DNA from 2 places in the Lysinibacillus sp. NPDC048646 genome. Region 1 is predicted to be linked to the other one. Evidence: a T-box and tRNA genes for the amino acid it is inferred to sense, from the RefSeq annotation. Region 1 holds a T-box; the other holds one or more tRNA genes.
What was found. A T-box is a leader RNA that pairs with one kind of tRNA and senses whether it is charged. The one in region 1 lies ahead of metG (methionine--tRNA ligase), so its partner is inferred to be a tRNA-Met.
Positions count from the first base shown of each region.

Region 2: it encodes a tRNA-Met, which carries the amino acid that the T-box ahead of metG (methionine--tRNA ligase) is inferred to sense. The anticodon was not compared.

Region 1 covers NZ_JBNNLZ010000005.1:134,652-151,389, reverse strand. Annotated here, with positions in the region: gene ACQKII_RS08395 (hypothetical protein) at 17-490, shown strand; gene ACQKII_RS08390 (YfiT family bacillithiol transferase) at 603-1,115, shown strand; gene ACQKII_RS08385 (exosporium glycoprotein BclB-related protein) at 1,247-1,888, opposite strand; gene ACQKII_RS08380 (hypothetical protein) at 2,120-3,292, opposite strand; gene ACQKII_RS08375 (hypothetical protein) at 3,539-4,177, shown strand; gene ACQKII_RS08370 (hypothetical protein) at 4,365-4,940, shown strand; gene ACQKII_RS08365 (hypothetical protein) at 4,933-5,226, shown strand; gene ACQKII_RS08360 (hypothetical protein) at 5,241-6,086, shown strand; gene rpmG (50S ribosomal protein L33) at 6,521-6,670, opposite strand; gene ACQKII_RS08350 (GTP-binding protein) at 6,845-8,035, shown strand; gene ACQKII_RS08345 (isoprenylcysteine carboxyl methyltransferase family protein) at 8,441-8,989, opposite strand; gene ACQKII_RS08340 (type III polyketide synthase) at 8,991-10,073, opposite strand; gene rsgA (ribosome small subunit-dependent GTPase A) at 10,511-11,584, shown strand; gene fosM (FosM family fosfomycin resistance protein) at 11,645-12,067, shown strand; gene ACQKII_RS08325 (HAD hydrolase-like protein) at 12,200-12,847, shown strand; T-box leader at 13,041-13,295, shown strand; gene metG (methionine--tRNA ligase) at 13,347-14,981, shown strand; gene ACQKII_RS08315 (2-isopropylmalate synthase) at 15,078-16,649, opposite strand.
Region 2 covers NZ_JBNNLZ010000028.1:24,708-41,445, reverse strand. Annotated here, with positions in the region: gene ftsH (ATP-dependent zinc metalloprotease FtsH) at 1-1,510, opposite strand, end outside; gene hpt (hypoxanthine phosphoribosyltransferase) at 1,814-2,356, opposite strand; gene tilS (tRNA lysidine(34) synthetase TilS) at 2,425-3,831, opposite strand; gene ACQKII_RS21195 (SpoIIE family protein phosphatase) at 3,860-6,253, opposite strand; tRNA gene ACQKII_RS21190 (tRNA-Gly) at 6,707-6,781, shown strand; tRNA gene ACQKII_RS21185 (tRNA-Met) at 6,792-6,868, shown strand; tRNA gene ACQKII_RS21180 (tRNA-Glu) at 6,874-6,945, shown strand; gene ACQKII_RS21175 (hypothetical protein) at 7,166-7,417, shown strand; gene ACQKII_RS21170 (S1 domain-containing RNA-binding protein) at 7,662-8,090, opposite strand; gene ACQKII_RS21165 (FtsB family cell division protein) at 8,225-8,629, opposite strand; gene yabQ (spore cortex biosynthesis protein YabQ) at 8,646-9,137, opposite strand; gene yabP (sporulation protein YabP) at 9,134-9,433, opposite strand; gene ACQKII_RS21150 (RNA-binding S4 domain-containing protein) at 9,579-9,869, opposite strand; gene mazG (nucleoside triphosphate pyrophosphohydrolase) at 9,874-11,334, opposite strand; gene ACQKII_RS21140 (putative polysaccharide biosynthesis protein) at 11,344-12,963, opposite strand; gene spoVT (stage V sporulation protein T) at 13,127-13,660, opposite strand; gene mfd (transcription-repair coupling factor) at 13,859-16,738, opposite strand, start outside.

The DNA.
Region 1 (16,738 bases):
GATGGGGAGTGATGCAATGAGGCGATTCCTTATTTTATGCGGTATCTTGTTAGTTGTTGTAGGTTGTGTGAAAAATGAAGGAACGATCGTTTTACCAGAGGATATCCCTGATTTTGTGCAACTAAGTGATGTTGAAACTATCAATTGGCATAATAAGGCTGTTGAATTTGGCGATAGGGGCATCATCGGAAATGAAAATAAATCTGGTGTCATTGGTGGTGGATTAACGACCTATAAATGGATGTGGCATCTATGGGGCATTGAAAATATCCGTGATACGAAGTTAACGATTGTCGGATTTCATAAAGAGTCCTCAACTGTACAGCCAATTTTAGTGGATGGTTGGACAATAGGGCTAGGCGGTCCAAATAATGGTGCAGATGCGCATACGCCTTCGGGAGTAATAATCCCTGAGCCAGGTGAATGGGCCATATTGCTTTATGTGAATGAAAAATTATTCGATACGTTGGTTTATGAAATCAATGAGTAAATGTGGCACATTAGATTTAATAAATATTCGTCAAGGCAATAAAAGCCTTTGGCAAGAATTCTTATAAATTGGTAGTATATTGAATAAGAAAATAGAAATGGAGGAGAGCTAAATGATCGATTTACAATATCCAATTGGACAATTTCGATTTCCAGAAGTCACTACAACACAGCAAGTAAGGGGATGGATAGAGGACATCCGCCTTTTGCCAAGGCAACTTGCTGAAACACTGAGTGGTGCAAGTGAACAATCATTAGCGAAATCCTACCGTGACAATGGCTGGACTGTATCACAGCTGGTCCATCATATTGCGGATAGCCATATGAATAGCTATATTCGCTTTAAGTTAGCTTTAACTGAAGATACACCGACGATTAAGCCCTACAATGAAGAAGATTGGGCACAACTACCAGATTCTGAAATGCCGGTAGCGACTTCCTATAAAATGATTGAAAGTTTGCATGAGCGTTGGGTTTATTTACTGACAAGTTTAACAGAAGTACAATTACAACGAGCATTTAACCATCCAGATTCAGGGTTGACGACACTTGAAAAAGCGATTGCATTATATGCATGGCATGGAAAGCACCATCTTGCCCATATTCAACATGCTTTAGCGAAATAGAATGTTTATGGAATACGAAATAGGCGATTTCTTGAGAAGAAGTCGCCTACTTTTTTGTTGTTAAATACAAGATTATAGTTAAAAGATTAGTTATGTGTATCACATATTTCGTAGTATGGTCGAACTAGTTGTTATGCAATAGTAATACCTGCGCTTGCAGTTCCAGTTAATGTTTGAACAAGTGTAACACCAGAAGTAATCATTGAGAAAACCATTAATAAACGGTCTCCTGTTACTACCGGAACTGGTGCGACGTTTGTCGAAGCGAATGCTGTTTGACCTATAACTATTGGAGCAACAAAGGATGGTGCTAAGTTTACAGTTGCACCTGTAGCTGTGAATAGAGTACTTCCAGCAGGAGCACGGTAGACTGTTGCAGTTACTGTTGTTGTGCCAGCAAACACGGCAAGAGCAACTGTTGCAGTAAATGAAGCAGAAATAGCTGTAATATTACCTGGTCGGGGAACAGAAAAAGCTTCTGTTACAACACCTGATAAATCAATAGTATTTCCTAAAATTGTAACACCAGGAACAGCAGAGCCGAATCCGATTAAAACAGGTGTGTTAATTAAGCCTGTAGCTAATGATACTAAAAGAACAGGTGTGACACCAGAAGAGAAAGGAATGATTGAGCCAGTATTCACTAGAGGTGGTGGAACAATACATGCAGCATCAATCGCTACAAACGGCCCAAGTGAACTACACTGGTTATTACAATTACAACTAGATGAGCAACCACAACCACCATTGTTCATAAAATTATTTGTACACATTTTTACACCCCCTTTCCTCATTATTCTATTCATCTAAGGCTGGGGGGTAAGGGCAATTATCTACATCGCGGCTTCTATATTTGAAAAAAGTATTATTCAAGAAGGCTCCTGTCAGTTAGTTAGTTCTTTAAACAAGCACAAAAAGTCCAATATGTACTTTTGTACATATCGGACGGTTTTAAAAATTTAATGTGGAATTCAATTTTATGGCTTACACATCACAACTTTTAATTAACTCCATTTTTTAAAGAAATTGAAAAATGAATTCTTTTCTTTTTTATTTTCCTCTACAGTCGACTCTTTTATAAGTTCAGGTTGCTTGTTTTTCTCTTCAAGTGGTATATGAGTTTCATCGCCTTCCTCTGATTTAGTTTCAAAAATTTCAAGTTCATCTGTTGCTTTAGTAGAAGAATTAAGAGAATAGCCAGGTTCATTAAGCATTTCAGCGTGTATATCCTTGCCAGGTTCATTCACTCTTTCAGCATTTACGTGATCATGGTCGACGGATTCATTAACCTTTTGAGAAATTCCATGGTTGTCAGGCTCAACTACTTTTTTAGAATCCACATAATCGACAGGGTTATTTATTATTTCACTTTCTACATCAACATCATTGACTGGTTCATTAACAATAGAAGAGTTTAAGGCATTATGATCGACGGATTCATTTGTAGCAGGTGACACCATATTAGGATCATAAACACTAACTGGAATCTCCTGTGCGTCAGTAGCTTTTTTAAAATGGAAGGTGGATTCTACGGTGGTATTTCTATAAAGGCCATTATATATTTGGCTTGGATGGGTATTTATCGATTGAAAATATTGTTGATTAAAATGACGTTCTTCGGGTTTATTTTCCTGTATGTCATTGTGAGCAGAAGGTATTCCATTGTTTGCATTTAATTGCATATTTGTCGCTTTTCCTGCCAAACTCTGCAGCAATTTATAAGATGGCTGTTTTGATGTAATAGTGGATTGATCTGCTGTTTGTGTGATTCTAGGATGCCTTTGTGAAGTGTTAGTTGTAGTATTGGGAGTTGTTTCAATGTCAGGTAAAGCTGTGGAAGCGTCCTTAACTTCAATCGTTAGTAATCTGTTTATAACCGTAAAAATGTCCTGATTCATTTCTTCAATGGTTTGATTCAGAGATTCGATTTGTGTCGAAAGCATGTTTATTCGGTCCTCATATCCCTTGGTGTGTGAATTTTGCCTATCATCTAATGTTTCTGTTAGCCCCTCCAAATTTACGATTTGCGTTTTTAGTCCATCAAACTCGTTTTTCATAAATAGGAAATCTTCAATTGACGACCCCATTTTTAATGAAGTTAACGTTTCTCTATAACTGTCGATTTTCTGTTTTAATGTTTCAATTTCTTGAGTAGAGTGCAATTTAGAATCTTCCATTGCATGTCACCCCTTTCAGTCCTTTAATATTTTATTAAAAATATTGTTATTCTGTTACAAATATACCGGTTCTTTTCAACATTTTAGTTCCTCTTTAAGAGGAGGTTTTTGTAAGTGAAAATGATACACGCTGATATTTGTGACTTTTAATAAATATCATGTAGAACTATTAATTAGCCCATGCACTTTTAGCTAGAATACATATGCTACAAACGAAAGATAAAAATTTATGGAGGTGTCAAAAGGATGCAAGAAAATATGCTATCCCACGATCGAGAATTAATTTGTATAAATGTCGATAAGGTATTTGACTGGATTGTAAAAGAAATGTCATTTGATATTTCTCCTACTGGACCAATTACTTTCCCAGGCGTAACACCAACAACAGTTTTGACGGGGGCAACAGTTACATGTAGAGTAATTCCAGCAGCTACAAATCCAATTGTTATCTTGAACCGTGAGAATCGCCAATTCTCCATTGATGGATCAACAGTATGTCTTCAACATTTAAACATTCAAAAGAATTTTATTCTTACAATCGTTGTTACTTTACCAACGGGTACTGTTTTCACAAGCACAGATATCCCAGTTTCACGCTGTGAGCAAGTTACATTATGTGCACCAAAAGGAACAGATGTAGAAATTTTATTTACAGATTTAGATTGCTTCGTGTGTACAACTGGAACACTTACAGCTGGAGAGGGTACAATTACGTTTTCAGCGTTAACAATTACTGTATCTGTTTGTCAAAGTATCCAGTCTACATTCCCAGTTACTGTTGAATTCTTAGCAACTTTCTGCGAACCAAGAGCAGATTTACCATTCTCATGTCCAACTGCAGTTCGTCCAAAGCAATGCTCTCTTATTTTCCCAAATGGCGGTTAATGGTGCTAACAGATAACTAAAAGTCATATCTTGAAGAGAGGATAATCCTCTCTTTTTTTATTGTTAGGAAAGTGCTGTCGATTCCCTTGGGCAAAATGCTAAGGGGTACATTTTTGGGTCACTGTCACAACGAAGCGCTTTAATGCAATTGTTCATTGTTTACATAATACAAGTGGGGGGCAGTAAAATGAGGACTGGCAGGAATGATGTAGAACAAAAGATAAATGAACTTAAAGGACAAACGGAATCATACGTCAATGAAATGAAAAAGATGCTGGAGGGGTTCATTCATTCTGACAGTGTAAACATAATCGGATATTTCACTTCCTCGCTCAATATTTCCTATGATCCTGAACAGGAGAGCTTATGTTTGGGTTCCTTTCATATACGAAACATTGGCAATCAGTCTCTGACAAATCCATATTTATGTATAAAGCTACCTGAAGATTCTCCTTTTTCCTTCTCTGGGCGCTATGTTTATGAGCATTTCAAACAGAATTTAAAGGGGCCGACAAGTTGGGAACGAATAAATGATAGATCGAGCAATGAGGAATTTTGGCTTAAACCATTAGGAAAAACATCGATTGAACCTGATGAAACTATTTCATTTACAAACTTTCAGATTAAATGGTCACATAATTTATCTTACTCAGGAACGATCATGGGATTTGCCTATTGTGACCAGCTGAAAGAGGGGGTTGCTGTATTAAACCCTATCAACCTTAATGGCATAACTCTTATACAGGAGGATGAAAATGAGTGAGTTAGATGAGCAAGGTGTTGGAATGGAGCACATTCGCCAATTTATGAAGGCACAACTGAATAAATTACCAGAGAATAGCAAAGAGAAAGATAATAGTTTTGCATTTCTAGAAAAAAGTACACTGAATTTACTGATAGCCTATCTGTTATCGGGAGAAAGTCGTGGAAAGAGTGAAATAGTAGATGAAGAATTCGAATTATGGGTTTTAAAGCAGCTTGATGCAATCATGGACGCTAACAAAAAGCAATTTGAAGAAATAATCGATTTTCTTAAAGACATTTCATGATAGGAGGTACCAAGGTGGATAATGAGAGCGTTAGAAATAACGACCCTATTCAGCTACAACAAATGATTATTTTTTTAAGAGCGGAATTAGCCAAATATAAAAGTGAAGTGGAAAGACTGAGAGATAGCGATTATTATTCACTAGTACTTCGATTAGAACGAGAGAATGTACAATTAACAAATCGAGAAAAAGAGCTTACGCTGGAGCTTATCAAGTTAAAGAGAGAACTAGAAAAAGAATCAAAGGATTATCAAGAAGACATTCAGGTAAGGGAAAATCAAAGAAAGAAACATATATCTTCAATTGAGGCTTTATTGAAAGATCAAAATGATTTGCACGCGGAAAATGAACAATTAATGGAAGCACTAAAGGCCACAGAGGACGAATTGATTGCAATTAAAGGAGAGAGCCAGGAGCTAATGGTGGCAGATAATAAGTCTGTTATCGAAAATCTCGAAAATAAGCTCATTGATTTTACGAAAGAAACAAGCAAACAAATGGAGAGTATTATTGAGGAGTTGGGAATAACTCGTAGAGAACTGAGTGGTTCTGATAACATCAATAAGTTTTTAGTAAAAGAAATAGAAGAAAAAACAAGTGAAAATGAAAAACTGTTGAACGAAATAGCTAATTTAAAAGATTACAGTGAACATCTTTTAAAGAGTGATTCTACCCTTTCAAGTGAGAAAACTATTCTAAATTCTCAAACTTTTTCAGACTTAGATGCCCAAGTAAAAAAAATATTGGACCAATCTATGGGATTCGAAGGGCAGTTAGATGCTAAATTACGTATTCTAGATGACTTAGAACAGAAGTTGAATCAGCTTGCTATTGAAATAGAAGTTAATAGAAGCAATTAACTGTCAAATGGATTAGGTTAAGGAGGAAAATCTATTACGATAATTTTTGCACAACGATTAGGCTGATTCAAAAGGAGTTACACTTTTGAATCAGCCATTTTTTATCCCACTTTAACGATTAGTAAGACACCCACCTCAAGTTGAAAGATGACAACGAGGTGGTCGATCAACTGATTGTAAAAGTCCGATTGGTTCGGGGCAACAGATGTTTTATGTGCGAAAGCGCAGCGGCAGCGACAGGATGTTGGTCACACAAGCTTTTTCACAGGATGTGAAGGTTTTAGCTTGTGTTCCTCTATTTAATGTGGGGATGAAGAAAACCCTCGCTGATTGAAGTTTCACGGGTAATAATATTCTTCCTTTAAAGCCGTTTGATTGGTAAACTAAGCACTCGTAAATATTGGTATAACTGATTTGAGGTACTTTATTTCACTTTATTTTGTTTCTCTGTGTAAGGTAACTCTTTTCACACGGGATGAATACTTTTTGAGTTCTAATCGCTCGGGGTTATTGCGCTTGTTTTTTGTAGTGATATAGTTTTTATCCCCTGTTTCTGTACAGGCTAATGTGATTTGGACACGCATAAAAACACCTCCTTTTAAATGGTAATAATTACGCTTTATAAGATATTATTTTTACTTTCATTTGTCAAATACTTGTTTCCTTAACATATTAGATGTTGCACTTTAGTATTCTTTGTGCTTTAATTACAAAATACAAATAGTAATCATTACGATTTAAGAGAGGTTTGAAAGATGATAAAAAAAATACCAGTTACAGTTTTAAGTGGTTATTTAGGTTCAGGTAAGACTACTATGATGAATCATGTGTTACAAAATGAGCAAAATATGCGTGTGGCAGTTATCGTCAATGATATGAGCGAAATCAATATTGATGCTGAATTAATTGCGAATGGTAGCGGCATTTCACGCACAGAAGAAAAATTTGTAGAGCTATCAAATGGTTGTATTTGCTGTACGTTACGTGAGGATTTACTACAGGAGGTAGAGCGTCTTGCAAGGCTCGGGAATATTGACTATATTTTGATAGAATCTACAGGCATTAGTGAGCCGATTCCAGTTGCACAAACATTCAGCTACATGGACGAGGAACTTGATATTGATCTCACAAAGTTTTGTCAGCTCGATACGATGGTGACTGTAGTGGATGCAAACCGTTTCTGGCATGATTTTCAATCAGGAGAGAGTTTGCTAGAGCGTAAGGAAGCGGTAGGTGAATTAGATGAGCGGGATGTTGCGGATTTACTGATTGATCAAATTGAGTTTTGTGACGTCCTTGTCCTGAACAAATGTGATTTAGTGTCAGAGGAGGAGCTTGAAAGATTAGAAAGAATTCTACGAGCATTACAACCAGAAGCCAAATTAATTCGGACAAAAAATGGTGTCATAGAGCCAAAAGAAATTTTAAATACAGGACGTTTTAACTTCGAACGTGTTTCAGAATCTGCTGGTTGGTTAAAGGAATTAGAGCTTGGTCATGAAAACCATACACCAGAGACGGAGGAGTACGGCATCACTTCGTTCACCTATCAGCGTAGAATGCCATTTCATCCATTGCGTTTTGTGGAATGGTGTGACAATATGCCAACCTCCATTGTTCGTGCCAAAGGAATTATTTGGAGCGCAAAACATCAAGAAGTGGCATTATTACTGTCACAGGCTGGTTCATCTGCAAACATCGAGCCTGTTTCATATTGGGTAGCAGCTTTACCTAAAGCACAGCAGCAGGATGTCTTTTTACAAAGCCCAGAAGTATTGAAGGATTGGGATACGGTATATGGTGATCGATTGACACAACTTGTCATTATCGGCATTGATTTAGATAAAGAGGCCATTATACAAGAGCTCGATGCTTGTCTATTGTCTGATGAGGAATTTAATGAACCATGGGAGAATTTAAAAGATCCATTCAATTGGGAATGGAGTTAGAGGAATCAAATAGCAAGTGGCTCCGTGCTCTAAAAGAATGAGTACTTTCAAGTTCGCTACAATCTCTGTGTTAGCTTAACAAGCAAATGCTATAGCCTAATACTTTCTTTTGCTGAAAAATTCATTGAATGGTATTCATAGAAAAGAGAAGAGGCTGGAACAAAAGAGAAAAAGTGTTAGATTGACTGATGTCGATCTAACACTTTTTTGCTGTAACCGTTGATGTCCGCTACGGCGGACGCTTTCCGGGGGCGTCACGCTAATCCCCCAGGAGCCACCGCCTTCGCTACCATCAACTAGTGCACTCTTCTAAATTTTATTTATTCAAAAAGGAAGAACGTCTAAATTTTTCTTCATTTTAGATAGCAAAAATTTAATAACGCCCATGCTCCTCTTTCTTAAAATTTAAAGTTTTGTCCCAACCTCTTCCTTTTTAAATATCTTGTTATAGTTTGTTGCTTCACGCAATGCCTTTTCCTCTATTGGAATGCGTACAGAGAGCATTGTAATATTTAAAAGCGTAAAGCAAAATGCCGTAAAGTAAGCTTGAAACATCAGAGGTAGCAAAAGAATTTCCAAGCAAACAACAGCATAATTAGGATGGCGCATAAATGTATATGGCCCCTTTCGGACAACTTCTGCGCCAGGCAAGATAATAATTTTTGTATTCCAAAAAGGACCTAATGAATGAATACACCAAATACGCAGTGCTTGCACGGCAATAAATAGTAAAAAAAATAAGGGGAATAAGGCCGGGAGACTACTGTTATCCGTACTTACTTCAATAATTAAAAACAGAAAAAAGCTGACATGCATGGTCACCATATATGGATAATGCGAAGTTCCCACTTCATACGCGCCATGTGAAAGCATCCACTTTTCATTACGTCGCGCTATAGAGACTTCTGTCAATCTTTGTAGGATGACAAGAATCAGGATAATGTAAAAAAACATGCTACTCCCTCCATTTAAGTAATACAGCTTCCGCACAGAAGCCGGGGCCGAGAGCGACGAGCAAACCAACATCATCTACTTGACCTTCGTTTAACATAAATTGTTCTAATACGTACAACACAGTAGGGGATGACATATTTCCATGACGTCGTAATATTTCTCGAGAAATGTCGGTTTTTCGTGCCGCAAGATACAGAGTGTCCTCATAGGCTTTTAACACTTTTTTACCTCCGGGATGAGCAATGAAATGATCAAGCTGTTCACTGTATAACTGTTGTTCTACTAAAAATTGTTCGATGAATGGGCCAAGCCAATTCATAATAATAGAAGGAATACTCTTCTGGAAAACGACATGAAGGCCATTGTTTTTAATATTCCAGCCCATTACATTTTCGGAATCTGCCATCCATTTAGAGCCAGTAGTGAGTATGGAAGGCGTCGACTTTCTTGTAGGTATTGTCACGTCTTCTCCACAAACGAGAATACATGCGGCACCATCGGCAAATAGAGAGGCGCCTATTAAATTACTTTTTGAAAAATCATTTGGCTGAAAGGTTAAGCTGCATAGTTCGACACAAACAACAAGTACTTTTGCTTGAGGATGTGCCTTGCAAAAATCGGAGGCACGACTGACACCAGCTGCTCCTCCAGCGCAACCAAGTCCCCATAGTGGTATCCGTTTGAGCCTGTCTGAAAAGGAAAGTTGGTTCATAACCCGAGCATCAATACTTGGCGTTGAAATGCCCGTACTACTAACGAAAATAATGGCGTCAATATCCTCAGGAGAAATTGGTGTATCTAAGAAGGCTTCGTTTTGTAGACATGCTTGTATGACGTCGACGCTGTATTGTGTGGCTAGTTCAATATATAAGTTATTACGTTCTTCAAAAGTATGCTCAGTACGATGCCATTCAGCTGGTACACAGAAATGGCGAGTCTCAATACCACCGCTTTCAAAGACTTTTAAGTAACGTTCTAATCGTGGGATTTTTTTATAAAAAAGCTCTTTTGTAAGCTCCTCAGCATTTGCCTGATGTAATGTGTACGGTGGTTGATATGTACTGATAGAAACGATTTTCGACAATTCAACAGCTCCTTTGCAAAGTGGTCTTAGTCATTGTATGCAAGGGAGGAGTGGTTACATGCTTGATAATTTGGATTTGACAATTTTAAAAAATTTCGATATATTGGAAACAATTAAATGGAAGTAGGTGATGTGACATGATGAATAGATCTGTTTTTAATGGACTGCAATTCGGTTTGTTCAATTTCACACGCCTAAAATATACTTGTTGACCTTGTTTTGTAGCTAGTTAGATTTCTACATCAATAAGGCTACTTGTACATTCTCTTGAACGTGCCTGTGAAACCTTGTAACTGCCGAAATTGCAGATACAAGGTTTTTTATTTTTTCAGCAATTCAGTTGCTGCAAAAAGATAAGGCTTCGGTTAATGCATAGATGTTTTGTGCACAAATATGCTGAAGCGTAAATAACATGCATATATCAGGAGGAAAACAAATTGAATTTAACAACTTTAGGATTTTCATCATATTTTGAAGAACAAATGATGGTGTTTAAAGAGGAGTCAAAATTAGCTAACTGCATCCCAGCACGAGTGACTTTGGAGCATAAGCACTCCTATCGTGTACTGGCGGAAGAGGGCGAGTGGTTAGCAACGATTGCTGGACATTTCGCTTATACTTCATTAGGACGAGAAGACTTCCCAGCTGTTGGAGATTGGGTGTTGGTCGAAAAAATGGCAGGCGAGGAAAAAGTGATTATTCATAAACTATTTGAACGAAAGTCAGTTTTTTCACGCAAGGTTGCAGGTCGAGAAATAACGGAGCAAATTGTAGCATCCAATGTCGATATTGTACTCCTTGTTATGAGCTTAAATGCCGATTTTAATCTACGGCGTTTAGAACGTTATTTAGTAGCGGCCTGGGATTCAGGCGCTAAGCCGATAATTGTACTGACAAAGGCAGATTTATGTGACGACGTTGAGAACATGTTACGTGAGGTCGAAGCGGTCGCATTTGGTGTAGATATTTTTGTGACAAGTGCTTTATCAGGGGAAGGCTTATCAGATATTCGTGTCCTTTTTACTGAGGGGGTAACAGGTGCACTACTTGGCTCTTCAGGGGCCGGAAAATCTACATTGACAAATGCACTCAGTGGCGAGACGCTCATGAAAGTTTCGGATATTCGTGAGGACGATGCTAAAGGACGCCATACGACGACACATCGTGAGTTAATTGTACTTCCAAACGGTGGTTGTTTGATTGATACGCCAGGCATGCGTGAACTGCAATTATGGGATCAAGGGGATAGCTTATCTGCCAGTTTTAAGGATATTGAAGAACTATCTGCTGCATGTCACTATCGAGATTGCACGCATCAAGAAGAGCCAGGTTGTGCAGTTCAGCAAGCGATTATAGATGGAGCACTCGAAAGCTCACGTTTACAAAGCTACTTCAAGTTGCAGCGGGAACTCGCATTTATGGAACGTAAAACAAACACACAGGCAAGATTAGATGAGCAGCGTAAATGGAAGAAAATTGCGAAGGGCTTAAAAAAAGGTAAAAAGAAGTGATTAAGACGGAGCATGGTTATAAATGAAAAATCCGTGTCTTATTTTTAGGAGTGAAAGCGTGTGACAATACAAAACATCAATCATTTTCTATTTTCAGTTTCTAATTTAGAGAATTCTATAGCATTTTATCAGAATATCTTTGATGCAAAATTATTAGTGAAAGGTAGAAATACGGCTTATTTCGATCTGAATGGACTGTGGCTTGCTCTAAATGTAGAGATTGAGATTCCTCGCAATGAAATTCATCAGTCTTATACGCATATAGCATTTTCTATCCATGAAAATGATTACGATAAAATGTATGACAAGCTGGTCGAATACAACGTTAATATTTTGGAAGGTAGACAGCGAGATGTGCGAGATAAAAACTCGATTTACTTTACTGATCCAGATGGTCATAAGTTTGAATTTCATACAGGTACTTTGCAAGATAGATTAGATTATTATAAAAAAGAAAAAGAGCATATGGAATTTTTTTATTAATAATGTTAATCTTGGAATGCGATGAGAAGAAGGAGTAGGCTTTGCACCTAACTCCTTTCCTTATTTAATGAAGTTAAAGTGAAACTAAACCCGATTAAGGGACGTTTTCTTATTATGGGAAGAGGTGATTTTATGAAAAAGGCAATTATTTTTGATATGGATGGTACTTTATTTCAAACAAATCTAATTTTAGAGCCAGCTCTTACATCGACTTTTGATGAGCTTCGTGCAAAGGGATTATGGCAAGGTGATACACCAATCGAAAAGTATCGTGAAATTATGGGTGTAACTTTACCTGTTGTGTGGGAAACATTATGTCCAAAGCACTCTTTGGAGATTCGTGAAGAGAGCAACGCCATATTTCATACAAAACTAATCGAACAGATACAGAATCGTAAGGGTGCATTGTATCCAAACGCGGAGCAAACACTTGCGACGCTGTCAGAAAACTATTATTTGTACATAGCGAGTAATGGGCAGATGGAGTATTTACAGGCAATTGTTGAGACGTATCAATTAGAACGTTTTATTAAAGGTACATATAGCATTCAATCCATTTTAAGTGGTCATAAGTCAGATTTGGTTCGTAAAGTAGTCGTAGAAAATAACATACATCATGGAGCAGTTGTTGGAGATCGTGCCTCTGATATTCAGGCGGCTCAAGATAATCACCTACAATCAATTGGTGTACGCTTTGATTTTGCGCAGGAATCTGAATTACAAAAGGCGGATGTAGTCATAGACAATCTAAAGGAACTACTCACGGTGATAAAAATCTAGCAATTATTGATTTTTAGATGCTTTAGCGTTATCCCCAACATAATAATATTTATCCCCTAACTTTTTTAATATTTATCGAAAAGACATCTCGGTTTATCCTCAATTTTCACTTACTTATCCCAGTTATTTATAATATCTCCCAAGTTTGCATTGCAATTCATAAGGGAAAAGAGTAAAATGATGCCAATCTATAAAAAAAGCGTTGAGAAGGAAAAGTAAATTGGACAAGCATTTAATAGAGAGCCTCTGCTGGTGGAAACGAGGTAAATGAACCCTTTTGAAAATGACCTTTGAGCTTCGTACCGAAAGCTTTCGTAAGTAGGCTACGACGAGATGGGCACTCGTTATAACAGCAGCAGTATCTCTTATATGTGGATGTACTGATTGAGGCAAATAGTTTGAGCTATTTGTAAATATAGGTGGTAACACGGGTATACTCGTCCTAATCAGTAATGATTAGGGCGTTTTTTTTATTCTTTTTTCGAGGGGAGCATTTAGGATGACAATTATTATTGGAGGCGCATGGCCATATGCAAATGGTTCATTGCATTTAGGTCATATCGCTGCATTATTACCTGGTGATATTTTGGCTAGATATTACCGACAAAAAGGCGAGGAAGTTTTATATGTTTCTGGTAGTGACTGTAATGGCACACCGATTTCCATTAGAGCTACGCAGGAAAACACCACAACAGAGGCCATTGCCAATAGATATCATGAAGAGTTTACACAATGTTTTCAGGATTTAGGGTTTACGTATGATATGTATACAAGAACAGATGCTGAGCACCACCATGAATCCGTACAAACTATTTTTTTACAGCTGTTAGCAAATAATTATTTATATAAAAAGAAAATTGAACAGGCGTATTGTGAAAATGATAAGCAGTTTTTGCCGGATCGTTTTGTGGAAGGGATTTGTCCGAACTGTGGTGCGAAGGCACGCGGGGACCAGTGTGATAATTGTTCAGAAATATTAGATCCACTTGATTTAATTGATAAACGTTGTAAAATTTGTGGAAATGAGCCAGTGATTCGAGAGACAGAGCATTTTTATTTTGCATTCAGTCAGTTTCAGGGAAGGCTTGAGACTTATTTGGCTGAAGCAAAGGTGGAGAAACGTTGGCGCGATAATGCGCTAGGTTTAACAGCGCGTTATTTGTCCGAAGGTGTGCCAGATCGTGCAGTAACAAGGGATTTACCAAATGGTGTAGAAGTGCCGGTACCTGGCTTTGAAGGAAAGAAGATTTATGTGTGGATTGAGGCCGTGGCTGGCTATTTAACTGCAAGTATCGAATGGGCTAAACAGCACGATGTGGTCATCGAGGATCTATGGAATGAAGAAACAATTTCGTACTATATACATGGCAAAGATAATATCCCGTTTCATACAGTTATTTGGCCTGCTATTTTAATGGGCATTGGGGCGAAAGCATTACCCACACATATTGTTTCGAATGAATATTTGACATTAGAGAAACGGAAATTATCTACCAGCCAAAATTGGGCTGTATGGGTTCCTTATATACTAAGCCGCTATGATGCAGATTCAATACGCTATTTTTTAATAATGAATGCACCAGAAAATCGTGATACTGATTTTTCTTGGCGTGAATTTATCTATAGTCATAACGGTGAACTACTTGGCGCTTACGGTAATTTTGTGAATCGTACATTGAAGTTTTTAGAAAAATCATTTGACAGTCAAGTACCTCAGGCTGAGGTAGATGGAGATGTAAGAAAGCAGACTATCCGATTGTTTAGTGATGCTGGTATTGAGATTGAAGCGGGACATTTTAAGCAGGCCTTAGAGACGATTTTTGAATATATTCGTGCTGCCAATCGCTTTTTTGATGAGCAACAGCCGTGGTTGCAAGTCAAGGAAGACGTTGAGGCAGGGAATCAAACACTCGCAACATGCGTTTATATTATTGCCAATCTTAGTCAGCTACTGCAACCATTTCTACCGTTTTCCTCTGAGAAAATTCGAGAGATGTTAGGTGTAAAGGAAGTGATGTGGCATGAGCAAGTGGAATTGCCATCAGTCATTGGAGAGGTGACGCCGCTGTTTGACCGTCTTGATGTTGAACTGATCGAAGAAGAATATCAAAAATTGGTAAATGACAGTAAATAACAAAAGCAGTATGACTATCTTTCTCGTCATACTGCTTTTCCATGTTTATCAATAACGCTTTCCAGCCTTATGAACTGTGGATCGCTCAAGACTGACCTAGTTCATAACAGGGGTTAATTTCGCCACAACGATGCTGTTAATAGCATTCATATAGGCAAGGGCACTTGCTTTTAAAATATCTGTATCCGCTGCTTTTGCGATATACTTTTCGCCTTCATGTTCGATTGTGATTTTTACCTTACCAAGCGCTTCTTTTCCACGAGATACACTATTAATATTATACTCCACTAACTTCACATCAATTTTGGTGATTTCTGCAATCGCAGAATACAACGCATCAATTGGACCAGAACCAACTGCACTAGCTTTTAAAACTTCGTCACCTTTCCGAATTTTCACGCTCGCAGATGGGAAGCTTGCATTACTGACGACTTGTAGATCAGCGAAATCAAAGAATTGATCACTATAATGTGTAGCATTGGCATGGTTTGCATCGTGCTTTTCATAATAGCTTTCTACAATTACATATAAATCATGGTCGTATACTTCTTTCTTCGCATCGGCTAGCTTTAAGAAGCCTTCAAAGATTCCTTCAAATTCTTCAGAAGAAAGGTTTGAGAATCCAAGTTTTTCAAGGGCATTCTTCACGGCATGTCGGCCTGAACGTGCAGTTAGCACTAGCTCCATGTCATCTAATCCAACGTCTTCAGGATGCACAATTTCGTAGGCATCACGTGATTTTAACAGGCCGTCTTGGTGAATGCCTGATGAATGGGCAAATGCATTGTCTCCAGTAATTGCCTTGTTCACTTGTACATCTAAGCCCATAAAGCTTGATACAAGACGTGATGTATTCATAATCTCTTTTGTATTGATTCGTGTTTCAGCATTGTAGACAGAACTGCGTGTTTTTAATGCCATCACGACTTCTTCTAGTGCAGCGTTACCAGCGCGTTCACCAATACCGTTAATCGTACATTCAACTTTGTCAGCTCCATTTTTAATGGCTGCAAGTGTGTTAGCCGTTGCCATACCAAGGTCATTGTGACAGTGCACACTTAGCAGAACGCTATCGTTTAGATTTTTCATGCGGTCATTTAGTTTATAGATCATCGCTCCAAATTCCTCGGGCTCTGCGAAACCAACTGTATCAGGCACATTTATCATCGTTGCGCCAGCCTTCATTACCGCTTCTATCGTTTTCCAAAGGTATTCGAATTCAGAGCGAGATGCATCCTCTGTAGAATATTGGACTTGCGGTAGAAGTGTTTTTGCATATTTTACAGCATCCACACCTATTTGAAGAATCTGCTCTTTAGATTTACTAAATTTCTTTTCAACATGAATGTCAGAAGTACCAAGCACCATATGAATCATTGGATTCTCCGCATATTTTACAGCATGATAAACAGCATCAATATCTGCCTGTACCGCACGTGCTAAAGCTGTAATCATAATATCATTTGTGTTACCGACTTTTTGAGCGACCGCTTTCACAGCATCAAAGTCACCTTGTGATGAAGCAGGGAAGCCAGCTTCGATAATATCGACGCCTAATTTTTTGAGTTGCTGTGCAATCTCTACTTTCTCGTATAAGTTCAGTTTTGCTCCCGGTACTTGCTCGCCATCACGTAAAGTTGTATCAAACACCCAAATTTTTCTTCCCATTTTCAAACACTCCTTTTGTTTAATTAAAATATTTCAAGCTGAGCATGACGCATCCCGTAAGGTTACCCCCACTGATGAAGTTTCACTTT
Region 2 (16,738 bases), on a different contig from region 1:
AGTCATTATGAGCACCGGTAGATACTTCGCCAAGTACAATTTCCTCAGCTACGCGACCACCAAGAAGCCCAGCAATACGATCTAACAGCTCTTGTTTTGTCGTGAAGAAACGTTCTTCCTTCGGTAACATAATCGCATAACCACCCGCTTGACCACGAGGGACAATTGTTACTTTGTGTACTGTATCCGCTTCATCAAGTTGTAGACCAACAACAACATGCCCTGCTTCATGGAAGGAAACAAGTTTTTTCTCTTTAGCTGAGTATACACGGCTAGCTTTCGCTGGACCCGCAATTACTCTGTCAGACGCCTCATCGATATCTGCCATATTTATCGAACGTTTACTTTTACGTGCTGCTACAAGTGCAGCTTCGTTTAATAAGTTTTCTAAATCCGCACCTGAGAAACCAGGTGTACGTTGTGCTACAGCACCCAAATCAACTGAATCTGCTAAAGGTTTATTGCGTGCATGCACTTTTAGAATTGCTTCACGACCTTTTACATCAGGATGTCCTACAGTAATTTGACGGTCAAAACGACCAGGACGTAATAAGGCTTTATCTAAAATATCTGGGCGGTTTGTTGCAGCGATGATAATAATACCTTCATTTGCACCGAAGCCATCCATTTCAACTAACAATTGGTTCAGTGTTTGTTCACGTTCATCGTGACCGCCACCAAGACCTGCGCCACGTTGGCGACCAACCGCATCAATTTCATCGATGAAAATGATACATGGTGCATTTTTCTTCGCGTTTTCAAATAAGTCACGAACACGTGATGCACCGACACCGACAAACATTTCTACGAAGTCAGAACCCGAAATCGAGAAGAATGGAACGCCTGCTTCGCCTGCTACCGCACGAGCAAGTAATGTTTTACCTGTACCTGGAGGACCTACAAGTAAGATACCTTTTGGAATACGTGCGCCGATTTCAGTGAATTTGCGGTGATCTTTTAAGAAATCAACAACCTCTATAAGTTCCGCTTTCTCTTCATCTGCACCCGCTACATCTGTAAAACGAACCTTTTTCTTTTGATCATCATAGAGTTTAGCTTTACTTTTACCAAAGCTCATTACTTTATTGCCTCCACCTTGAGATTGACTCATTAGGAAGAAGAATAAGAAGATGATGATGATGAATGGGATGATTCCTGTGAAAAACTGTACCCATCCGCTAGTCTCTGGTGCTTTTAAAAAATCAATATTGCTATTTTTATCTTTCGCAGCAGCATCGATTCGATCCATTAACGATTGATTGTCACGTGGTAGGTTCACTGTAAAACTTTCGCCTTTTTCATAGCCCTTCATTGAACCTTCAACGATATAAACTGATTTATCAGGTTGAATTTTTGCTTCTGTAATTTCATTCTTATCAAGAGCCTCTAAAAACTCTGGATAAGTAATTTCTTTCGTCGGTGATTTTCCACCGTTGAAAGTACCAAATATACCGATAATCACTAAGAAAATCAGTAAATAAAATATGGTATATCGAAATATTCGATTCATCTCCAGCCTCCTCATTACAAACAGAAAAATTATAAGTAAAATCTTAACATACCATGATTTCATCATACAACGAAAAGCCTTACTTAAAAAAAGTTTCGTTCGATTTTTGTCAAAATCTAAACATATTTATTTGTAGCAAATTACGTTCCAACTTAATTGTACCTAGTGCTGTGCTTTCGTGCTTTCGGTACAGTTAAACAATGTGTCCAGATTTTGAATTGTGTGCAAACAGCTCAAAATCTATAGCATCCGCTGGAGGCTTTAATTTTATACAGTTTACGTTTCTCAGTTAACTATTTAAAATTAAAAAGAGTAGACTGCTGGCTTTAAAATACCGATATAAGGTAAGTTTCGGTACCTCTCTGCATAGTCTAAACCATAACCAACAACAAATCCATCGGGTACCTTAAAACCAACATAATCTGCAGACAGGTTCACTTTACGTCCTGACGGTTTGTCTAAAAGTGTAACGATTTTAATGGATTTTGCCTTACGGTACTTAAATAGATCAACTAGGTAGCTTAAAGTTAAACCACTATCGATAATGTCTTCGATAATTAATACGTCCCGTCCTTCAACGCTTGTATTTAGATCCTTTAAGATTTTCACTTCACCAGATGAAACCGTAGCATTCCCATAACTAGAGACATCCATAAAATCCAGCTCGATGAAAGAATCGAAACGTTTCATCAAGTCAGTCATAAATGGCATCGCACCTTTTAGTACACCAACAGCTAACGGGAATGAATCTTGGTATTCCTCTGTCAATTGAGCACCTAACTCAGCAATTCTTTCTTGCAATTGTTCTTCCGTAATCATAATTTTTTCGATGTCATTTTGTAACATATCGATTCCTCCTCGTGTGTATCAAAAATTTTCAGCCTTAATAAAGGTGAAATATTTTACAAAGACCATTAGTCTACGATGAGCACTGTATCATCGTTTGGCTGTGCAGTGGTGGAAAAGAAAATTCCCATACGCACACCAATTACCGCTACGACCTCATCAGATTGAGTAATCAGTAACGGCCAGCTATTTCGCTCATTTAAAGGAATCTTTTCATCTATAAAAAGGCGAGATAAGCGTTTTGGCTGATCCATTCCTTTTAACAGCATTCGGTCTCCTTCCTTACGTACTCTAACATAGAGCGGAAGTGTAAGTTTGCTAGCGTTAAAATAAAAAAGTTGTGCAGTATCCGTCAGCAATTCAGTTGATAATTCAGGCAATTTAACTAAACAAAGACGCATACCATTTGTCAGTGTTTTCCACCCATTTGTAGTCGAAATTATCTGTTTCTCAGCAGCAGTTTGACCTGCGCATGATTCATTTTTCTGAATCGTAAATTTTCCGTAACTGCGAACTGCTATTAACCCCTCTGGCAAGTGAACCTCAGCATTACCTGCTGTCGCTTCACATAGCTTTGAAAGTGAAGTCAATAAAGCATAACTTTGTATCGTATTTGAATCTTTGTAAAGATAGTTTAATAGTATTAAAATGAGTCTCCTTTGTAAAGCAACTGGTACCAATTGAAATGTTGCAATCTCCATACTATACATATTTCCGTTGTTTCTTTTCACTATCTTGGAAAATGATTCTTGTGCCATTGTCATCAAGAATGCCTCATCTTCTTGCAAATGCTGTGTAAAATGACTCACCTGCTCTGCTACTCGAGGATTTTCTACTTCCAATAAGGGTACTACGTGGTGTCTAAAACGATTTCTTACATAATCGTCTTTATTGTTGCTAGCATCTTCTCTATAATCTAAACCTTGCTTCTGTAAATATTCCCTTATTTCAGTCTTTGTAACCGTTAAAAACGGACGAATTAATGATTTTCCTTCAAAAAAACGCTGTGGGCGAATACCTTGCATACTATTCATCGTTGCATTTTTCGTCAGGGCCATTAATACTGACTCCAGTTGGTCGTCCGCATGATGTGCAGTTACAAGCTTGGTAGCCATCGTTTTTTGCACGACTTCTCCGAAATAACGATAACGCTCTCTGCGACAAATAAGCTGTGAGTTTCCATTTTCTAAAGCCATAATTTCGGGTATTGGGATTGCAGTTGCATGCAAGATAATGCCGTATTTGTTGCAATATCGTTGGACGAAAGCCCTATCTTCCGCAGATGCCTCACCTCTCAGCATATGATCGACATGCACCGCTTCTATCCTAATTCCCCATTGCTCTTTTGTTTTTACAAAATAATGGAGCAAAGCCATAGAGTCTACACCGCCCGAAACGGCGACGAGAAGATGGTCGTCTTGCTGTAATAATTGCTCTTCTTCAATAAATTGTTTGACCTTTAATTCAAATGACAAACGCTTCTCCTCCCCTTTTCGTTTTCTTTTATGATGTCTTACTCATGGAGTATTGAACCGGTCTAAAGACAGCCCAAGTTGGGACAACATGTGTAACTTCTAACATCAAAACTGTACAATCATCTTCTATCTCATAATAAGCTTGGAAGGACTGCATAATAGTTGTTAACTTTTCTTGTATCGATTTATTTGTGCCAGCAACCTGTTGTGCTTGTGCTAAAAATGCCTCTTCCTGTTCATCCCAATCAGCTACACTTGAAAATAAGCCATCTGAATGCATGAGAATGACATCACCCGCCTTCAACTTTCTTTTTTCAGCCTCGACCGCTGAAATAGACAAGAATCCAACTGGTGCAGCATTACTTTCAACCTTCAACACCTCTTTACCACGTAAAATATACGTAGACATTCCGCCAGCCTTCCATGACCATAAATCACCATGTTGCAAGTCAACGAGTGCAAAATCAAGTGTGGCATACATATCATTTTGCTGCTTCAGTGACATGACATAATGCAAAGTATGCATGGCTGTCTCTGGGTTCATATTGAAATTTAAACATTCTCGCATCAAATGAATCAATTTCCTACTCTCATGTTGAGCTTCTTTACTCTGTCCCATACCATCTGATAATAAAATCGCGAAGAGCCCAGGATGCAATTGAAATAGGGCATGTGAGTCCCCTGAATACAATGTCGCATCTTTTGACATACTATATATATCATACTCTACTTCGAAGCTAATAGCAGACCTAAAGCTGATTTGAATGTGACGGAACGGTACATCACATGTGACTACCTTCTCAATTTCGAAAGGTTCATCGAAAATATCATATAATATCGGTAAAATCATCCGTTCCGCTAATGTCGTATCGTCCTCCCAGTTGACGCGTGCAGGAGCTAGTGCACATACAATTTTTCGCGCACCTGCTTTATTGCTTAACACATCTAGCTGAAAACATTCGATATTCGCATCCTTCAAACGCTGAATAATATCCTTTTCCACACTGACGAAAGAAATCGTCTCCTCTTTCATCTCTGCAATTAGCTGATTTAGATGATTGCTCATATCACGTAATTGCAGTGCAATCATTTTCTTCCCATGAAAATACTGCCCATTAATGCGCTCTCTATACAACTCTGTATCTAGTTCTTCAAAAATCTTTGTCGATTTTACACATTTATAACGTATTTGTTCTTCTACGCGGTGAATGGAAGAATCCTTTCCCACACCCTTCATATGAAACCAATCTGTCATTAGCTTGTCCATACCATTGTTTTGTGCACCCCAACACCTATCATGGCGAAAACAGCTTAAACATGTATTCATGGGAGCGACTTCTTCCTTCGTTGCTACAGGAGCTGTCATAAAACGCTCAAATACTAGCTCCTTCATGAATTGTACAAAGTGTTGAAAGTGTTCTAACTTCAACGTAACATGCTCTGTCAACCAATGCTGGCGTGCTAATAATACTTCTTCACGTTGTGGAAACAACTTGTTCCTCACCTTGTCCGAATAACTTTTTGGAATAACTAAGAAAATAATACTCCCGATAACAATCGACGTAAAATATACACTATCTAACGGCAATGTTGCATCATAGAATAAAAAAAACACACTTGGCATAATACTTCCAATTGCCACACCAAATCTCCCTGCCCGAGCGCCCATACCAGCACATAGTCCGGTTAATGTTGCAACAGATAACATCCCTGTAAACGACAGCTTCGCAACACCTATTAGTGTTCCAAGTACCGCCCCGATTACCGTCGCTAACGGCACACTTCCGACCAAAGCTCCAAAGCAAATAAGTAACTGTAATAAAAAAATCGGCAATGAAAAATAACTAATAACCACTGCCTGCATGCCCGTAAGCATGGCGGCAAATACGACTAACCCTGAACCTAGCTTTTCATATGTCCAATGACTAGTAAACCACTCATAGGAGTTTACAAACAGGACCTGCATAAATAATGTCATGATAAGGGCTAAGGCTGCTTCACAACCCACATAAAACTGTACAAGCACAGGTGGTAAGCCCTGATACATAACTCCTTGCCACAAAATTTGGACGATTATTACAGCTAGTGATACTGCAATACTTTGTGGCAACTGCCAATAGCGAAAACGCATGATGCATTCATACATAACGATTTGTAGTGCCAAAATGAGCACTTGTCCAAAGCCAAGAAAAAAACAACCAATCAAACTTCCAAATAACACAAACTTGGCATATTCCTTGTACTTGCTACGAATTATTGCCCAAAAAGGAACGGAGAAAGGTACAGCTGCTTCAAACACAACAGACTGAGCTAAAAAAAAGGATGTTAAAAAAAATAGGGAGCCTATTAATAATAGTCTTTTTTTCGCCCCTAATTTTTGGTCTTCTACATGCTCTGTTTCATACCATTCAACACTTGTCATTTCACGATCCCCTTTCTACACTTTTGGCTATTATAAGAAATTATGTGTGGAAAGATTGTCTGACGATGACAGAAAAAAATATAAAATTTTCGACGAATACGTATGCATAAATACGAGAAATGGCAGCAACTACTATAAAAACTGTTAGTTACATATAATCAGTAGTTTTCTTCCCTGTAAGGCGGAGAAAATGTACACGATCATTACCAGACAAAAACAAATACCTACAAAATTTGATCAAGATACTGAAATTCATACCTATCATAATGACTGATGCAACAAACGTCGTTCTCTATTCTGTAGGCTTGATGACGATTTATCATCGTATAGTTCTAAATGGAAATGTTTAATTTATACATATCGCTTATTTTTATTAACTATTTTTAAAAATCTACTTGACTCTTATTATAATCGCTTGTATTATTTAATTTGTCCTTTAAAAAGAAGAGGTATGCGGAAGTAGTTCAGTGGTAGAACACCACCTTGCCAAGGTGGGGGTCGCGAGTTCGAACCTCGTCTTCCGCTCCATTTGAATATTGGCGGCCTAGCTCAGCTGGCTAGAGCGTACGGTTCATACCCGTAAGGTCGGGGGTTCGATCCCCTCGGCCGCCACCATAGTAGGCCCCTTGGTCAAGCGGTTAAGACACCGCCCTTTCACGGCGGTAACACGGGTTCGAATCCCGTAGGGGTCATCATGCACAAAAAGCGTCTCAGAAGTACTTCTGAGACGCTTTTTCTATAAATAATGCAGCGTATTTTGTCAACTAAGTATGACTATCATCAGTACTTAAGATGTTTTGACAAAGACAATTGTCTGTAATCTAGATCAGTTCGTCTTTTGATTATGCTACCTTGCAAAAATTGTGGCATACTTAAAATAAAATGCACTTGTTATTGAGGGGGTTACTTTCTTTGGGTTCATTAACAAAAGCCGCTTTAATCTGTGGAAGTGGCTCGATGATTATTCTCGCATCGATACTCATTAATTTGCCATTCTATGTACAAATATTATTATTACTCGCAGGTTTAGTTATTAGCATCTATGGTGTTTTTTTACTTGTGAAAATGGTTGTCCATCCAGCTGAAAAATTAGCTGAAGAATCTATCGAGCAACCAACTGTACCAGCACCTAAAAAGAAAAAAGGACCCACATCCACATTATAGATACAACATAATATGCACTGCCTAACACGTAATTTCTTTTTTAATAAAATTGAGTTACGTGCTTTTTTTAATTTCTAATAAAATTCCTTATCGCCAAGTTTATCTCCTTGTCATCAAGTGAATCCAATATAAATTTTGAAACTATTTACCAACCAATACAAAAAGGGATCAGCCTTTGTTCTAAACAAAAACCAATCCCCACAGTATTTAATACACTTTTTCTACGATTAAAACAGTCAGCAAACTACCCTCGTCTAGCTCCGCGACCACCGCGTTTTGACTCTGTTGCACGTTTTAGTGTTGTTAATCGCTCATCACTATCTTTTAAGAAACGTGCCATTTTTTGCTCAAAGTTTTCTTTGGGCTGGTGGCGTTCGTTACGATCGTTAGAGCGATTGTCACGACGTGGACGTTGAGGACGCTCAGGTCTCTCAACTTGAGGCTTTGCTTTACGGATTGAAAGACCAATCTTTCCATCCGCTTCAACATTCATCACTTTTACTTCAACTTCATCTCCAACTTTTAGATGCTCATTGATATCTTTTACATAATTATCAGCAACTTCACTGATGTGTACTAAGCCTGTTTTGCCATCTGGCAGCTCAACGAATGCTCCAAAATTTGTAATTCCTGTTACTTTACCTTGTACCTTGCTGCCTACTTCAATTGACATAAAAAAAATGCTCCTCCTTAAAAATTAAGCGACTCTTTTGAGCCATGTAATCAATTTAATCAAACTTTTTACTGCAATAAGTTTCTCTTTTCATTATATATGACTAAAAAAGAGTGTCAACAATACATAGCTTTTCAGTCGTCTTTTTTATCTTTCTCTTCTGGAATAACGAAATTAATTTCGCCGTCCTTTGTTAAGAAATATTCTTTGCGTAAAATCTTTGCAATGTATTCATCATCTTCTAATTGTTTAATTTTAAGATTTAAAATCTCTTGTTCTTCTTTTACCTCTGTTAAATGCTGTTCTACTTCTACCTTTTTCTTCTCTTTAACCTCTAGCGTTTCTGATTGATTCGAAAGTATATTAAAGAGAAAGGCAATAATGACGACTGGCACAATCGCAAAAAAAACAATACGGCGCAATTTTCGTTTCCGTGATTGTGCTTTGCGATTTATAGCTTTATCCGTGTTACGGACATAGTCATTATCAAGCTTCGTATAATTTTGTTGCTCATCATTTGATGAATGACGTTTAGTCATGCCCGCACCTCCGAAGTTATTGTTGTCTTTTATTATACTTGATATATCGAAATTTTTTTAATAAAGTGTAGGACAAATACGAATAAATTTTGACAAAAGGTCTTATAGCAAAGGAACTAATATTAACGAGTAGTTGCAAAATTTGTCGAATAAGAGCGATTATTAATCGTACAATGAACCACAAGGGTCTCCATGTTATATTCACCAAAATGCGTGCAACGAAACGTAAAAATGTCTGAAAAAATGTTTGATACAAAAAAATACCTGCGATTTGCGCTAGCGGGTCATAAGCCCGCCAAGCGCCATCCTTTAGCCAAAATAATAAATAATATGTCAACCCCCCAAGTAGAATCCACGTTAGTAACTCGAATAACATCATCCACTTGCGGCGGCTTGACCTTTTTGGAGTTGAAAAAACGATTAGCCTTACGCTATCAATAATAAAACCAACTGCTATACCGCTCATAACCATGACTAATAGCTGAACAAGTTGCTCGCTAACAATCATCCAAATAACTTATGAAGGAAACCTTTCGAGAAGCCACTTTCCTCCTCGTCGTACTGTAAGGTTTTTACAGTTCCTTCAAGTGTTAATAACCCTTTGTCTACATCTAAATGAACGATATGCAGTTCTTCTCCGCGAATTAACAAATGCCCTTGGGACGTCTTGATGAAAAACTCTTCCTGATCAAAGCGTTCAATTGATTTTACAGAAGTCATGTCCATTCTTTTACGATTACGAATCGTTAAAATATGCTCACCAGATGGGATTGTGTAACGATTACTTTCTTGATGTAGCGTCATTTTTTTCCTCCTTTAGTCGTCCTAGCTTCTGTTCAATTTATGCGGACAACCTAAAAAGCATGACAACTTTATAAAAGTTGCCATACTTTTAATAATTTCCGTCCTCGTTATTGAGAGATTTAAAGAGACTAAAGTTAAGTGAAAATCAATCCTCGTCGTCGATAAACTCAGGTTCAACTTTTTCAAGTCGCTCTTCTTTTAAGATAGTAAACATCTTTATTGCATCTTCTTTTTTCACAGTATCACGTATTTCTTCCACGCGCGCAGTCACAATTTTTTGTCCGAAGCGAATGGCTAGCTCGTCTCCTGCTTTTACACTACTACTCGCTTTTGCTACCTTACTATTAATCGTAATACGACCTTGATCGGCTACTTCTTTTGCTAGCGTACGTCGTTTAATCAATCGTGAAACTTTTAAAAATTTATCTAATCGCATTTTTTTACTCCCTTTCTAACTGCTTCGCTTCATCCCAAAAAGCGTCTAATTGTTCTAAAGTATATGCTGTAAATGGCTTACCACTTGCTTTCACCTTTTCCTCTACAAAGCCAAAGCGTCTTGCAAACTTCTCATTAGCATGTAGCATGGCTTCCTCCGGTGACAACTTATAAAAACGTGCTAAGTTAACAAGTGTAAACAATACATCCCCAAACTCATCTAGACGTGTTGCATTAGAACCTTTCGTCACCTCATTGCGGAATTCCTGCCATTCCTCTGCAAACTTGTCCCAAGCACCGCTCACATCGGGCCAATCAAAGCCAACCTTAGCTGCCCGTTTTTGATAATTGTAAGCAGTTTGCAGGGAGGACGACGCACGGTATTCCTCATCCAACAATGGCTTTTCACTAATTCCTTTTTCTTCAGCTTTAATAGCCTCCCAATTTGCAACAACACCATCTGCATCCTCTATAGATACATCTCCAAAGACATGTGGATGACGACGAATCATTTTTTCACTAATTGAAGCCAAAACATCTTCTAGTGTGAAGTAACCTTGGTCTTCTCCAATTTGTGCATGCAAGAATACTTGTAACAGAACATCCCCAAGCTCCTCAATCATCGCAAAGTCATCCTCTGCATCTACAGCAGCCAAATATTCATGTGCTTCTTCCAGCAAATATTTTTTTAGTGATTCGTGTGTCTGTTTTTGATCCCATGGACAGCCATCTGGTCCGCGTAAAGTGGCAATAATTTCACGGAGGGTTGTCCAGTCTCGCAACGCCCCCTCTTGCGATTTCACTGGTGGCACGTAGACAGTTGTTAAATTATTCACCTCAACACTTTGGTCTAGCTCATAAAGTGGGACTATCACCAACTTTTCTTGCGATGAGCCAGCAGCAGTAACAACAGTTACGGGATATTCATCATCATATTTCTCCATCAATGTCAACTTCACTTCAGATGCGCTGAATGTATCGTATACTTGTGCTATTAAAACATGCTGACGCATATTGATATCGTTCATGGAAAAACTTGTTCCATCAAGTAACTGAAAACCCTCAATCGGATCAATTTTTAATGCGCCAAAAATTGGATCAAGAAAACTCTGTCCACCTTCAATGACTAAATTTACTTTTCCCTCATCTGCCGCAGTAATTAAAAGCTGCACCGTTTGCTCAGCCACAAGTGGATGTCCTGGTACAGCATACATCACGTCTCCAAATACAGCTGCTTCGATCAGCTTTTCTGCAATTTCCTCATAGACTGGCTGGAATGTACCATGCTTTTCATATACTGCGTCAAAGCCTTCAAATTGCAAACCCTCGGCTGATAGCGTTTCTAGTACGGGATGATCGACAGTCCGAACATATAAATGTTTTGCTGCCTTCAGTTTTTTATAAACGCCCATTTGTAACTGATCAAAATCACCAGCCCCAAGGCCAATTACTGTTAATGTATTCAATAAATCCACCTACTTCTTTCGATTTAACCATAGTTGATATACCGCCATTCTTCTACCAAACGGAAGTAAATACCACTCTTTTTCTGCAAGCACACGTAGCTTTGCTATGACTGTAATCATTACCAATGCTCCTATACTGACGGCACTGAGGCCTGCTACCACAGCTACAAAACGCGCCGATAAAAAACTACTTAAAAATGTTGGTACAAATTGTAACCAGAGGACAACTACCACTGTCATACTTAGCGAGGCCACGCTGATCTTTTTATAAAAATTTACAGGGGCCAATTGAATACCTGTCATTTTTTTTAAATAAAAAACAAGGGCTAGCGCCGAGAACAACAGCCCGACATTATTTGCTATGGCTGCACCTAATACACCAAGCGAATCAATAGTCAGCACATTCAACAGTATTTTCATGATAAAGCCTGTAAATAAAAAGAGCGCTGGCTTTTTTAATTTTCCGTAGCCTTGTAAAATTGCAGTAAATGTTAAAATGATCGACAAAGGTACAATTTGTAGCACGTATAACATCAGGACATCTGATAGTGCATCTGTTTTAAAGAGCATCGCGTTAATATAAGGCATAACTAATATTAGACCTAAAGATGCCGCCCAACCAAATAATACAGATGATCTATAGGTTAATTGAATAAACGGGATAGCACTCCGCCCTTCCCGTTTTTTTGACATATGGGCAACAAGTGGGACAATGGCAAGCGACAGCGAAGAAGCAATGACAATACCTAACTGTACTAACGGCTGTCCACGATCATATATACCCTTCGTTTCCTTTGCTAAAGTCTGATCCATTCCACTATCAATTAGTAGTGAATAGATGGTAAAAGAATCTACTAGCTGATAGCCCAGTAATAACAGGCTGCTCATACTAACACTTAAACTTAGTAAAGTGACTTCTTTCAAAACGGGTAGACTTGCTATTTGTTGTTGTTGCTTACCTATAAATGTCCCAAAGCGTTTTTTAAAGATATACGCAAGTAGTAAAAATCCAAAACATTCACCGATGACCGTGCCTGTAATTGCCATTTGTCCGGCACCATAAAGCGACTTTGTCGTTGTCATCACAATAAATGTACCTACCAAGATGAAACATACTCTTACAGTTTGCTCAAGTACTTGTGCGTAAGCAATCGGTTCCATAATACCTCTTGATTGAAAACCACCCTTTAAAATGGCCAGAGCCGGCATAACAAGTACTATAAAGGAACCTGTACGTAGCAATGGTGTAAGCTTTCCATCACCCATCAAATTAGCTAGCAAGTCCGCACCTACAAATAGTACAGAAAAAAATACGAACGACAGCAACGTTAAATAACGAAAAATAATACGCATAATGCCGCTTCTTTTTTGTGTTCTTTCTATGGGGTCTACTATACAATCATTATCAGCAAGCATCTTAGAAATGGCTACTGCAAAACCACTTGATGTCCAAACAACAAAAATAGATATTACTGGATACACCTGTTGGTAAATATAGAAGCCTTCATCACCAACAAGATTTTGAAAAGGTACACGATAAATTGCACTTAGTACTTTTACAATAAGAGCCGCAATTGTTAATAAAGCAGCACCCTTCATGTAACTTTTCATGCCAAAACGTTCCGACATAAACTATCCTCTTTCCTTCTTTAACAATGCCAATAGTATAGCATAACTCAAAAGTTTGAAGCGCCAGTTTACTTCTCCATTATTATAGCTTACAACTATGTACGAAAAAAAAAGTTATTGTTTCGCCTAGAAGGTCATCACAATAACTTTAAATATTCATTAATTATTCCATTTGCTTAGCTAAGAAATTTGCAGCTGTTTCCACAACTTTTACTTCTACTTCACCAACAAAATGCACTTTGGAAAGAACAATAATGCAGCCAATTGGATCGCCATTGACCATAATTGGTGTTGCACAATAAGATTTTACCTGCTCATATTGTCCAGGAACAATTTCAATTGTTGTTTCCATTTTTTCAATCTTTGTTGAGCGCTCGTCCATAAAACTTTCCGCAAAGGATGTAATACGACGATTTATATACTCTTTCTTACCGATACCGGAAACCGCAATAACTTCATCTCTGTCCGTTACAAATGCTGGAGTACCCATCGTTTCATATAACGTTTCTACATATTCTCTCGCAAATTCCCCTAAATCATTAATCGGAGAATATTTTTTTAAAATGACTTCCCCTTCACGATCCGTGTAAATTTCTAAAGGGTCACCTTCACGAATACGTAGCGTCCTACGAATTTCTTTTGGAATAACCACGCGCCCTAAATCATCAATACGACGAACAATCCCTGTTGCTTTCATCTAAATGCCTCGCTTTCGCTACAATCAAATTTGTATTCAACAATAGTATGGATTTTAAATAAACAATCTATGCAAAAACTGAAGAAAAAGGATTTCAAAGCCAACAATATTTTTCAAACCAGTTAAAAATGGAAAAGGAATAATAAGAAATAAATAAAGGACTGATTATTATCACCTATGATAATAATCAGTCCTTTTTCATTGCTCTTTTTTTGCTTTGTCAATAATTTGCATCATTTCTTCTAAAATATCAAACGACTGATATTTTCCGCTTTTACGTTCATCAATCGTTAATTTCAATTGCATGCCGTCCATGCCAAATCCAACAGCTCGCTCAAACTTCATTGACTCTGAAACAATTTTGCTACCATCAACCTTCGCTGTACCTTCTTCAGAAAATAAAATTGAGATAACTTTTTGTTTTTCCTTTACTGACATTACGCCTGCGCCCAAGCCCCAGACCTTCATACGAGCAATACGCAGTAAACGCTCTGTTTCAACCGGAAGATCTCCAAAGCGATCCTCTAACTCCTCCATGATCTCTCCGTAATCCTCAATTTGATCCATTGCCTTAATACGCTTATACATCTGAATTTTTTGATAGCCATCTGGTATATATGCATCCGGTATATATGCGTCAATATTTAGTAAAATTTCTATTTCAGGCTTATCCTCTTTTTTCACACCAGTCTGGCGTTCTGCAATGGCCTCTTCAAGCATTTGCGAGTACAGGTCGAAGCCAACTGAATCAATAAAGCCATGCTGCTGCGCGCCAAGTAAATTTCCAGCACCACGAATTGATAAATCGCGCATCGCAATCTTAAAGCCTGAGCCTAGCTCCGTAAATTCTTTAATAGCCTGCAATCTTTGCTCAGCCACATCTGTTAGTACCTTGTCACGCTGATACATAAAGTACGCATACGCCACACGATTCGAACGTCCAACACGGCCACGTAATTGATAAAGCTGGGCTAAACCCATGCGATCAGCATCTTGTACAATAAGCGTGTTCACATTAGGAATATCAACACCTGTTTCAATAATCGTTGTCGTAACTAGCACATCGTAGTCACCCTCTAAAAAGGCTAAAATCACAGATTCTAATTCCGATTCAGTCATTTTCCCATTTGCATGTCCAATACGCGCCTCAGGGACAAGCATTTGAATCTCATCGACCTTACGAGCCATATCTTCCACTCGATTGTATAAGTAGAATACTTGGCCACCACGTGCCATTTCTCGTTCAATAGCTTCACGCACTAATGCACCACTATGCTCCATGACATATGTTTGTACAGGAAAACGATTTGCAGGTGGCGTTTCAATAACCGATAAATCACGTACACCAACCATAGACATATGGAGTGTCCTTGGAATTGGTGTGGCCGTTAATGTTAAAACATCAACATTCGTTTTCAGTTGCTTAATTTTTTCCTTATGTGTAACACCAAAGCGCTGCTCCTCATCCACAATAAGCAGACCCAAGTCTTGGAACGTTAAATCCTTTGATAAAATTCGGTGTGTCCCAACAACAATATCTACTTGCCCTTCTTTTAAACCCTTTAACGTTGCTGTTTGCTCCTTTTTCGTACGGAAACGAGATAATAATCCCACATTGATGGCAAAGTCTTGGAATCGTTCGCGAATCGTTTCATAATGTTGTTGAGCTAGAATAGTTGTCGGTACCAGGAAGGCAGCCTGCTTGCCATCCTGGATGGCTTTAAATGCTGCACGAATTGCTACTTCTGTTTTACCGTATCCAACATCTCCACATACAAGACGATCCATCGGTCGCTCACGCTCCATATCACGCTTCACTTCAACAATTGAACGTAGCTGATCTTCTGTTTCATCATAAGGGAACGATGCTTCAAAAGTACGCTGATCATCATTATCTGGCTCAAATGCATGGCCCTTTTCCGCTTCTCGCTTAGCGTACAACTTGATTAAATCATCGGCAATGTCTTGGACGGCTGAGGACACCTTTGCTTTAGCCTTTTTCCATTCCGCACCACCTAATTTATGTAGCTTTGGTTCACGGTCTTCAGATGCCACATATTTTTGGATTAAATCTATCTGCTCTACTGGTACATATAATTTATCATCAGCGCGGTAACGAATATGCAAGTAATCCTTATGTGTACCGTTTACCTCTAACGTTTCCACACCAATGTATTTCCCTATACCATGATGCACATGCACGACATAATCGCCTGGCTTTATTTCTGTATAGCTTTTAATACGTTCTGCGTTCGTCATTTTTTGAGCACGTGCTTTTTTCTTTGCCTGTTGTTTAAATAATTCATCCTCGGTTACAATCGCCAAACGCTGTAATGGTAATTCAAAGCCACTCGACAAAACGCCATCAGAAATATAAATCCCTGGCTCATTTGGCTCCCCAATTGTTGCATGGATATCATATTCTTCTAGCATCTGCTGTACACGTTTAACACGATCCTTATCTCTAGCGACTATCAGCACAGTGAATTTGCCCATCAGCCATCGTTCAATTTCGCTTTGTAACAACGCCATCTGACCATGGAATTGCTGCATCGGCTTACAAGAGAAGTTAGTCGCTTTATTAAATGAAATACCCGCAAATGTACGTGAGAATAATGATAAAAATAGTTTCTGCTGTGAAAGCATTGCTAAAATTTCTTTTAAAGAAAAGGCTGGCTTTACATCGTGCACCATCTTTCCTTCTTCAATCAGCGATAAAAACCACTCGTCCTCTTCACGTTCCCACGCGTCCATAACTTCCTGAATACGTCCAAGTTCATCAAATAATACGACGCCATCCTGCGCAAAATAATCACCTAAATAAGCTGTTTTTTCATATAAAAGTGAACCATATTTGTTTACATAATCCGGTAAATCCCCTTGTTGTAACAATTCAATATCATATTGAATGTGTTGATAAAGAAGTTCTTTTGTCTCCTGTTTTTTCACCTTTTTTAAGCTCGCTGCTAATGCTGCTTCTAAACGACTGGCTAATGTCATTCGCTCTTCCTTCGTCAAGATTACCTCTGACGCTGGTAGAATACGAACTTTTTGCAATTTATCGATGGAACGTTGATC